Regions from separate parts of the Ewingella sp. S1.OA.A_B6 genome, predicted to be linked through region 2. Evidence: predicted binding sites of a transcription regulator. Region 2 holds the regulator's gene; the other holds the start of a gene.
What was found. The regulator PurR, encoded in region 2, represses purine synthesis genes. The targets are predictions, from matches to a motif close to CANGCAAACGTTTGCNTG.

Region 1 (4,779 bases), on a different contig from region 2:
CGTCAAGCAGGCTGACTGGCACGGCCGCAGCAGTGGCAGATGCTGCCGGTGCGCCCTTATCAGCTGCTTTATCACTGGTTTTACCATCACACGCCGCCAGACCGATGATCAGCACGCTCATACCTGCAAATTTCACTAAATTACGCATAGTTCTTCCTTTGATTTTAACGCGCTATATACCCGCCCTATTTCAGGTTGCCGCCTTGCTGCAACGCGAAATTTTTTGGGTATAGATTCTTGATTTCACTGCCCGTATGGCAACCCATTAACGCGCTAAATGCAACTCCAATTATCTGGAATATAACGGCAGCGGACTAGTGAGAATCTAGCTGAAAATGTGGGTTATGCCCGCTTTGTGAAAGACGCTTCAACAGCATATTGAGTAGCACACCGTACATCGGCAGGAAGAACACGAGGCATATCAGTAGCTTGAATGTATAGTCCACTAAGGCGATCTCCACCCAGTTATTTGCCATAAACGCGTTACTGCTTTTATAGAAAGCGATAAAGAAGAATGACAGGGTATCGCTGATGTTGCCAAGGAACATGGCGGCGGCAGGCGCCACCCACCAGTTGCGCATCTGCCGCAGGCGGTTAAAGACGTAAACGTCGAGGATTTGGCCCAGCACATAAGCCATAAAGCTGGCGATAGCGATACGCGCCACCATAATATTCAGACTGCCAAGTGTGGCAAAACCTTGCCACGCCGCATCAAAGAACAGCGCAGAAATCACATAGGAGATGATTAGCGCAGGCATCATGACCGACAAAATAATACGTCGGGCCAGCGGTGCGCCAAAAATACGTACGGTCAGGTCGGTCGCCAGGAAAATGAAGGGAAAAGTGAACGCACCCCAGGTGGTGTGGAAACCGAATATAGAGATCGGCAGTTGCACCAGATAGTTACTGGACGTGATGATAACGATGTGGAATAACGACAGCCATACCAACGCGGAAAACCGCTGTTGAGCAGTAAAAGAATACATACATGTGACCTTTTTAGTGAATTGGGGTGAGGGAACCCAAATAAATACCTGGCGGACTTGAAGCCGCAGCGGCGCGCATAGTACATGTTTGCAAACCCTTTGCGCAACACATCCGGTGGTTAATTTTAGCGCAATGGTTTGCGTTGGTTGCACCAGACAACCAACGGGTTAAACTGTCGCGCAATTGATGCCGAAAGATGTTGAGAAACCCAATGACCGATTCCTTTTCTAATCCTGACTATCAACTGGATGCGTTAGGCCTGCGTTGTCCTGAACCGGTGATGATGGTTCGTAAAACGGTGCGCGCAATGAAAGATGGCGAAACCCTGCTGGTGATTGCCGATGATCCGGCAACCACCCGTGATATCCCGGGTTTTTGCCGTTTTATGGAACATACGTTGTTAGCAGCCGATACAGAACAGCTACCGTACCGCTATTTATTGGCAAAGGGCGTGGTAAAAGCGCAGTAAACGCTTACTTCGATTTATTACGCAATAACCTCAGCGCATTGGCGGTGACCAGCGCAGTGGCACCTGAGTCGGCCAGTACCGCCAGCCACAACCCGGTTAATCCCATCAGCGTAGTGACCAGAAAAATTGCTTTAAGCCCAAGTGCAATAGTGATGTTCTGGCGGATATTTGCTCGCGTGGCCCGTGACAGACTGATCATCTGCGCCAGCCCGCTGAGACGGTTGTGAGTCAACGCCGCATCCGCCGTTTCCAGTGCCACATCGGTCCCACTGCCCATCGCAATGCCTATGCGCGCGGCTTTCATTGCCGGTGCGTCATTGATGCCGTCACCGACCATCGCCGTCGGGTTCAGCAGAGCAAGCTCGGTGACGGCCTGCACTTTATCCGCAGGTAATAAACTGGCCCGATAATCAATGCCTAAACGATCGGCAATGGTCTTGGCGGCTCGTGGATTATCTCCGGTTAGCATGACGGCCGAGATGCCTAAAGCTTTCAGTTCGGCCAAAGCGCTGACCGCGTCGTCACGCAGTTTGTCCTGCATGGCGATCAGGCCGATGACATTACCTTCCTGAAGCACCGTGACCACAGTTTTACCTGTCGATTCCCAGTCGGCAATTTGCTGTAGCCATTCTGCTGCCACGCTATTGTCTGCCAGATTTTTCGGTGCCAGCACCTGAATTTTTTTACCCGACACCACGCCTTCGACACCCGAACCCGCCAAAGCACGGCGGTCCTGGGCATTAATCGGTAGCGGATTGCTCTGTTTGGCACGGGCAATGATGGCTAATGCCAGCGGATGGTGCGAACCGGCCTCTACCGCCGCCGCCAGACTCAGTAATTCATTTTCACTGACGCCATCCAGCGGCAGTACATTGGTGACCTCCGGTTTACCTTCGGTCAGGGTGCCGGTTTTATCCAACGCAACGGTACGGATCAACGCCAGCTGTTCCAGCGCGGCGCCACCTTTAATCAATGCTCCCTGGCGCGTTGCCGCTGCCAGCGCTGAGGTAATGGCGGCCGGAGTTGAAATAACCAACGCACAAGGGCAACCGATCAACAGCAGCGTTAGCCCGCGATAAATCCAGGTTTCCCATGACAAGCCCATTGCCAGCGGTGGGATCAAAATGACCAGCAGTGACATCAGCATGATGGCGGGCGTGTAGTAGCGGCTGAAGGTATCCAGGAAGCGTTCAATCGGGGCGCGGCGTTCGTCTGCTTCTTCAATCAGCTGCAGAATACGGTCAATGGCGCTGGCACCGGGGGCTGAAGCAACATTGAGACGGGCCACGCGGTCGACACACAAACTCCCTGCCGGGACTTTTTCACCCGGCTGGCGTTCCACCGGCACCGCTTCACCGGTCAGCGCGCTTTCGTCGAAGCTGGCGGCAGAATCGAGCAGGGTAGCATCGGTAGGGAGGCGGCCACCGGCGGATACCTCGATAACATCACCCGGCCGTAAATCAGCAACTGGCACGTTCGATGACTGGCCCGCAACAATGCGCACCGCGCTATCGGGGATCAGCGCCATTAGCGCTTTTACACCACTGCGCGCTCGGTCGGCGGCGAAAGACTCGAGCCGTTCACCGACCATAAACAGCAGCAGTACCATCGCGGCTTCCGCCGTGGCGCCAATGAATAACGCGCCCAATGCTGCGATGCTCATCAGGGTTTCAATCGTGAAAGGTGAGCCGGCGCGGGCGGAGCGTATAGCCTGCAATAAAACCGGCCACAGCCCGACCAGTGTCGTGACCACAAAGGCTATTTTGCCCAGTGGCTGGCTGAACTGATCCACGACCCAACTGCCCACCATCAACGCAATGAGGATCAGCAACGGCGCGTACTCTTTCAGACGCGACGTTTCGATGGCGGTTGGGTTAGGTTTTTGAGTCAGTGATTGCAGCGTGAAGCCTGCGCGGATGACGGCTTTGTGCACCTCGGCGGAGACGTCGCCTGCGGCGCTGACCACCAATTTCTCGGTGGCGAACTGGACTTTTACATGATTAACGCCTGTGACGGTGCTGACGGCTTTTTCGATGGTGCGGGCACAGGCCGGGCAGTCCATCCCTGTCACTTTCCAGCTCAGTTGGCAGGTATCGCTCAGGCCGGAAGGTAGCCCGCTGGGGTCACTGTCGGCGTCACCCGAACCGCTGTCATCACTGTCAGGCGTTGGTGAGTGCTCACTGGGTTGTGAGCGACAACTGTCGGATTTGCAGCAAGCCGAAGCAACAAGCGGGGCTTTTTCGCTACAAGAGTTAGCCGGATGAGGTTCGCTGTGGGCTACATCGATGATTTTTTTAATACGCAACATAGCCGGTTTGGTGCAACTGGCGGACTGGCAACCGCACTGAGAGGTTTTACGTGGCTGAAGCATACGGGCTCCTGTCGAAACAGAGTGGAATTGCGTTCAGTCTAAAGCCTGGAGTCTACTCCAGGGTCAAGAGAAAAATAATCAGGTGCATAACAGGGCAATAAAACGGCGAAACAGGTAGTTTCGCCTGAAGAGAGGACTTTAGAGATACAGTGAGCGAACAATCAGGAAATGGCCGCCAAAGTAGCAGGCAGCGACAATGGCGTCGGCTGCACGGAATTTAAAACGGTAGCGGCTGGTCAGCCAGAAAATATTGCCGAGCAGTAGCAACACGGTGCCGCACAACAGTGAAAATGCCATATCGGTGCTGCGGGCAAAATATTGCTCACCGGCCAGCCAGACCATCAGCAAGGTCATGGCGATGTAGGCTGATACCGCCCAGCGCATTTCTGCCAGCCGTGACCAGATAACCGCCAGTAGCAATGCTCCGGTAACGATCAGCGCCAGAGGTAACGGCCAAAAGAACGTCACGGTCATTTGGCTGGCGAAACTTAAGGTGTACAGCAAATGTGACAGGAAAAACGCGCCAATCGCATAGAGAAAACGCTCTTCCGGCAGCAATAGCAGGCCATCAGCCACCAGAGTTGCGGCCAGACCGAGCAGGATCAGGTAGCTATAAACATTCAGAACCGGCGCCTGCCAGGCGAGCAGCAGAAGCAGCAGCAGCGTGACCGGTTTGAACAACCAACGCTGCCAGCGCGGTCCGCGGTAACTGGCATCGACGAACAGCCAGCCGGAGAAAAATACGGCAAGAAATGGCCAACTCATTGTTTATCCTTTTTTAGAAAAAAATGTAAGCAAGGTTCTGCCAGTAAGGAAAGGTCTTACTGCATGGTTTACCGTTTTGGCAACGGAGGCTGTTTTTTTTGCCAGGCCAACAGTTCAAACACGCCGAACAGGAAGATTCTCAGCTGTAACCAGCCGCCGATTTTGGCCGGCTCCTTTCCCTGCGTGG
Region 2 (4,779 bases):
GCGCATACCCTGCGAGCAACCAGGGAAGTATGCGGTTGCCATCGATTCTGCTGATCAATAAGCGGCAGCCGAATCCACCCACCAGGAAAGCGATAGTCTGAGGAACATAACTCAGGCCGATAATGCCTGGTGTATATCCCATGTCGCTGAGAATAAAGGGCGAACCGGTCAGCCAGGCGAAAAATCCTGCCGAGCAAGCAGCATAAATAAGTACGTTACCGCTGAACACGTATGAAGCTAAAAGTTTGAAAAAGCTGATCCGGTCGGCCTTTTGGCCAACGGCAGATTTTTGAGTTTCGCGAATGCGGAAAGAGAAAATTAACAGCAGAACACCAATGGCCAGCAGCAGGGCGAAAATGGCTTCCCAGTCAAAGTGGTTCAATACCCATGCGCCGATAAGGGGTGCAAGGGCAGGGGATAATGCGACCAACGGCATAATGGTCGCAAAAGTACGTTTGGCGACGTCGGCAGAGTAGCGGTCAATAACCAGTGCTTGCCAGCTTACGGCTGCTGCACACACGCCAATAGCCTGCAGAAAGCGCAGTGCCAGCAGCAGATAGATATTTTCCACCCATATCATTCCCAGACAACCGAGCGCGAAAAGCGTCAGGCCAGCGATAAGCACAGGTCTGCGCCCGAGTTTGTCAGACAGCGGCCCCCACAGCAGTTGACCGATGGCAAAGCCACCAAGAAAAATACTTAGGCTGGCACTGATTAGTCCGGGCGTGGTGACCAGCGTGGTTTGCATGGTGCTGAAAGCTGGAAGGTACATATCTGTGGCTAAAAAGCCCAACATACTCAACCCGGCGAGGTAGAGCATAAATCCGAAGGAGGGTTTCATGAATTTCTCTTTTTTATGCGATGTTTGTTACGCGAAAATAAATCAGTAGCGGCACAACGTGCAGGAAGTCTCAGGCGCGCAGTGTAATAGGTTGGCTTGCCCCTTGTGAAACGTTAATATTTGCGCTCTTGTATCAAAAAAATTGAAAGCAGAAGGGGCGGGAGAGTATGTGGTCAGAATATTCACTGGAAGTGGTCGATGCAGTGGCGCGTACAGGAAGTTTTAGCGCTGCGGCACAAGAGCTGCACCGAGTGCCTTCTGCTGTCAGCTATACCGTTCGTCAATTGGAGCAGTGGCTGGCCGTGCCGCTGTTTGAAAGGCGTCATCGCGATGTGGAACTGACTGCCGCAGGTCAAGTTTTCGTTGAAGAGGCGCGCCTGCTTATCAAAAAAATGATAGCCACGCGGCGTCAATGCCAACAAGTTGCCAATGGTTGGCGAGGGCAGCTAAATGTCGCGGTAGACCGCATTGTCAAACCGGACCGATTAAGGCGTCTTATTACTGATTTCTATCGAACCTTTCCCGATACCGAGTTGATTATCCACTCAGAAGTGTTTAACGGCGTGTGGGATGCCTTGGTGGATGGGCGTGCGGATGTGGCCATCGGTGCAACGCGCGCCGTCCCCACCGGCGGACGTTTCAGCTTTCGGGATATGGGTTTTATGGACTGGCACTGTGTCGTCAGCCCGGGTCATCCTCTGGCGGCATTGACAGCGCCACTTATTGACGAGCAACTCCGCGCTTATCCGGCTCTGTGCATTGAAGACACCTCGCGGAACCTACCTAAGCGGGATACCTGGACGCTGGATAATCAGCGCCGCTTAGTGGTTCCCGACTGGACCTGCGCCATGGACTGCCTGCGTGAAGGTCTGTGTGTGGGTATGATGCCTGTGCATCTGGTTGAAACATGGATAGTGCAACAGAAACTCAGCGTGTTGACGCTGGCAACCGCTTTTCCTGAGAGTGCCTGTTGCCTGACCTGGGACCAAAGTAATCAGTCTCCATCTCTTGCATGGCTTCTGGATTACCTGGGCGATACGGCAACCCTCAATCAGGAGTGGTTGCGCAATTAAAAACACCTGCAAAAGTGCAGGTGTTACGGGTTGGAAGAGCCGAAATGATCGGAACTAACGGCGATAATCGCGGTAAGGTCCATCGGCTACTGAGCGACGCTCAATCAGTTTTGGATGAACTTCGATGGTTTGCGACTCTTCACGCTTGCTGATAATGCGATCCAGCAGCATCGTAAATGCCATCTCGCCCAGACGCTCTTTTGGCTGATGGATAGTGGTGAGTGCGGGAGAAAAATAGCGGGCATTGCGCACGTTATCATACCCGATCACAGAAATATCCTGGGGCACCCGCAGGCCCATTTCATCGGCAGCGCAAATAGCACCCATAGCCATGACGTCCCCCCCGCAGAATACTGCCGTCGGACGCTGCTTCTGCATCAGAATTTTGTGCATTGCCTGGTAGCCGGACTCCGGCTCAAAGTCGCCCTGAACCACCCACTCTTCACGTAGCGGAATATTGGCCTCGTTCAGTGCTTTAACGAAGCCCTGGAAACGGCCACCACCGGTGTTACGGGCCAGTTGTCCTGGGATCACGCCAATATCACGATGGCCGCGCTCAATCAGATAGCGCCCGGCCATATAACCGCCTGCAAAGGCATTATCAATAATGCTGTCGGTAAAGTTTTTGCGCGCTTCGCCCCAGTCCATCACGACCATCGGAATCGAACGGTACTCTTCGAGCATGTCGAGCAGGGCATCAGGATACTCTGCGCACATCACCAACAGACCATCCACACGCTTTTGTGCCAGCATCGACAGATACGCCTGCTGCTTATCGAGATTGTTGTGCGAGTTACACAAAATCAGCGTGTAGCCTTTGGCATAGCAACTGTTCTCAACCGCTTCGATCACTTCGGCAAAATAGGGTGCTTCGCTGGATGTCGCGAGCAAACCGATGGATTTAGTGTTGTTGACCTTGAGGCTACGCGCCACCGCGCTGGGTGAATAGTGCAGTTCTTTAATCGCAACCTGCACGGCGGCTTTAGTTTCTTCGGCGACGAAACGTGTTTTATTGATGACGTGCGACACGGTTGTGGTGGAAACGCCAGCCCGTTTTGCGACATCTTTTATCGTTGCCATGAAAAGAATGACTCCTGTCTAACGTGCTTCAGCACGTTAGCATTATGTTAATCGTTTGCCTGCGTGGATTTGACTGCTGAAGTGTGGATGAGCAGTCAAATCTTTGGTGGGTTTTTCAGAGAAGTACAACCGTCTGAAAAGAGCATCGGAATGAATCTACCCGCACGCAGCGTGGTAACCGCTAATTTTCTCTTATATCTGACTAAAGGGGAAGTAAAAAGTCTTTATAACCTGGAGGATGATCACGAGATTTTAAAACAAAACTGTGAGAAAATGCGTTGGCACACAAACTGTATGGCTTATGATAAAGCCACATTTGATCCGAAAGGGGTTTTAATGGATACCAATTTGAAATTTGCTCTCATTACTGTGGTCGGCGCACTGGCAGTGATTGTTGCTTTCAGTTTTACAGCAGTAATGAACTGAAGTAGTTGCACTTTATACGTGGTGAGTGAAAAACAAAATAAAAGGGCGATTCCTGTTACAGGAAACGCCCTTTTATTTTGCAGTCTGAAGTTTCATAAACGTTTCGTTAAATGCTATTCATCGCTGATTAGCGTAACCACTGACTTAACGAATCGTTTTAGGCGTCATAACCCGACGCGCTCCTACGTAGTGATTTTGCCAGTAATCTTGGCCCAGTGAGGTGATTTTGATCTCTTCACCTGTACGCGGAGACTGAATGAATTTACCGTTGCCAACATAAACACCTACGTGATCTGCCGCACCGCGATTATTAATTCTAAAGAAGACTAAATCGCCACTTTCCAGCTCGCCACGTTTGACCGGTGCCGCATCACGAAGATGGTACATTTCGTTGGCAGTACGAGGCATTTTGATACGAATCAGATCTTTGTACGCGTAATACACTAAACCACTGCAATCGAAACCGGTATTCGGTGAGGTTCCACCCCAGCGATAGGGTTTGCCGACCTGATGCATCAGCTTGGTCATCGCAGTCTGTTGCGCATGTTGATATCTTTTTTTATGTGCAGCGCTTAATGCGATTGGTTTACTCTCTTTCGCGAGTAAGCCCTTGGTTTTTCGATGGCGACCATAGGCTTTTTTACTGGTCTCATTTTTTGCTATCGTTCGGCTTCCTTTCTTCGCTATTACTTCATTCTTCGTCGTTTTGACGTTTTTATTTACCGAGCGCTGATGGCGAACGAGTTTGGTGCTGGTGATTTTTTTCGCTTCTTTAACTTTTGCTTTCTTTTCTTTTACTACCGGCTCTGACTTGGACTTTTTGCTGCTTCGGGCAACGGCTTTGCGCTTTCGTCGATCGTCAGGCTTGGCCTGACTGACATGGCTTTTTCGTTGTTCAGCGGCAACATTAGTATGTGGCGATGCATACGCCAGATTTAGAAATAGCTGGGTAAAGAGCAGCACAGAAAGCGTAAACAATAAACGCATGGCGTCGTTACCAATATTGGCCCAAGGTTAAACATCAGAGATGTCAGAGTATTACCTAAAAGAACCCGATAAAACAGCACGAATTGCTTCGATTTTAGATCATATTGTGAGAAAAAGTTAATAGCATTTTAAATGCTGTAAAAATAGGCATCTTTAGTTCTAAAAACCATCTTATTTCAGAGCGTTGAAGATGTACTCTGATCAGACTCACTCTGTCATAAGAGAGTTAAACTCAACGGTCAAAAATGTTATTCTGAATGAATGTTTATTATTGCGAGCCGCTAGGCACTTTTATAAAAAAGTGACGAAACAAAACAGTTAAAACGATATCGATTAAAAGACCCTGTAAAAAATGGCGTTTTTATCCAAAGC

Region 1: tusA (sulfurtransferase TusA) is a predicted target of PurR. The motif match lies at 1,114-1,131, and genes of this name have one in related genera.

What each region holds. Positions count from the first base shown of each region.
Region 1 is NZ_JBLJFK010000010.1:50,275-55,053, reverse strand. It holds gene ACMV8I_RS16530 (DcrB family lipoprotein) at 1-148, opposite strand, end outside; gene ACMV8I_RS16525 (7-cyano-7-deazaguanine/7-aminomethyl-7-deazaguanine transporter) at 315-986, opposite strand; gene tusA (sulfurtransferase TusA) at 1,199-1,456, shown strand; gene ACMV8I_RS16515 (zinc/cadmium/mercury/lead-transporting ATPase) at 1,461-3,827, opposite strand; gene ACMV8I_RS16510 (lysoplasmalogenase) at 3,966-4,592, opposite strand; gene ACMV8I_RS16505 (DUF1145 family protein) at 4,661-4,779, opposite strand, start outside.
Region 2 is NZ_JBLJFK010000001.1:765,626-770,404, forward strand. It holds gene punC (purine nucleoside transporter PunC) at 1-841, opposite strand, end outside; gene punR (DNA-binding transcriptional activator PunR) at 1,009-1,914, shown strand; gene purR (HTH-type transcriptional repressor PurR) at 1,969-2,994, opposite strand; gene cydH (cytochrome bd-I oxidase subunit CydH) at 3,082-3,420, shown strand; gene ACMV8I_RS03780 (C40 family peptidase) at 3,565-4,407, opposite strand.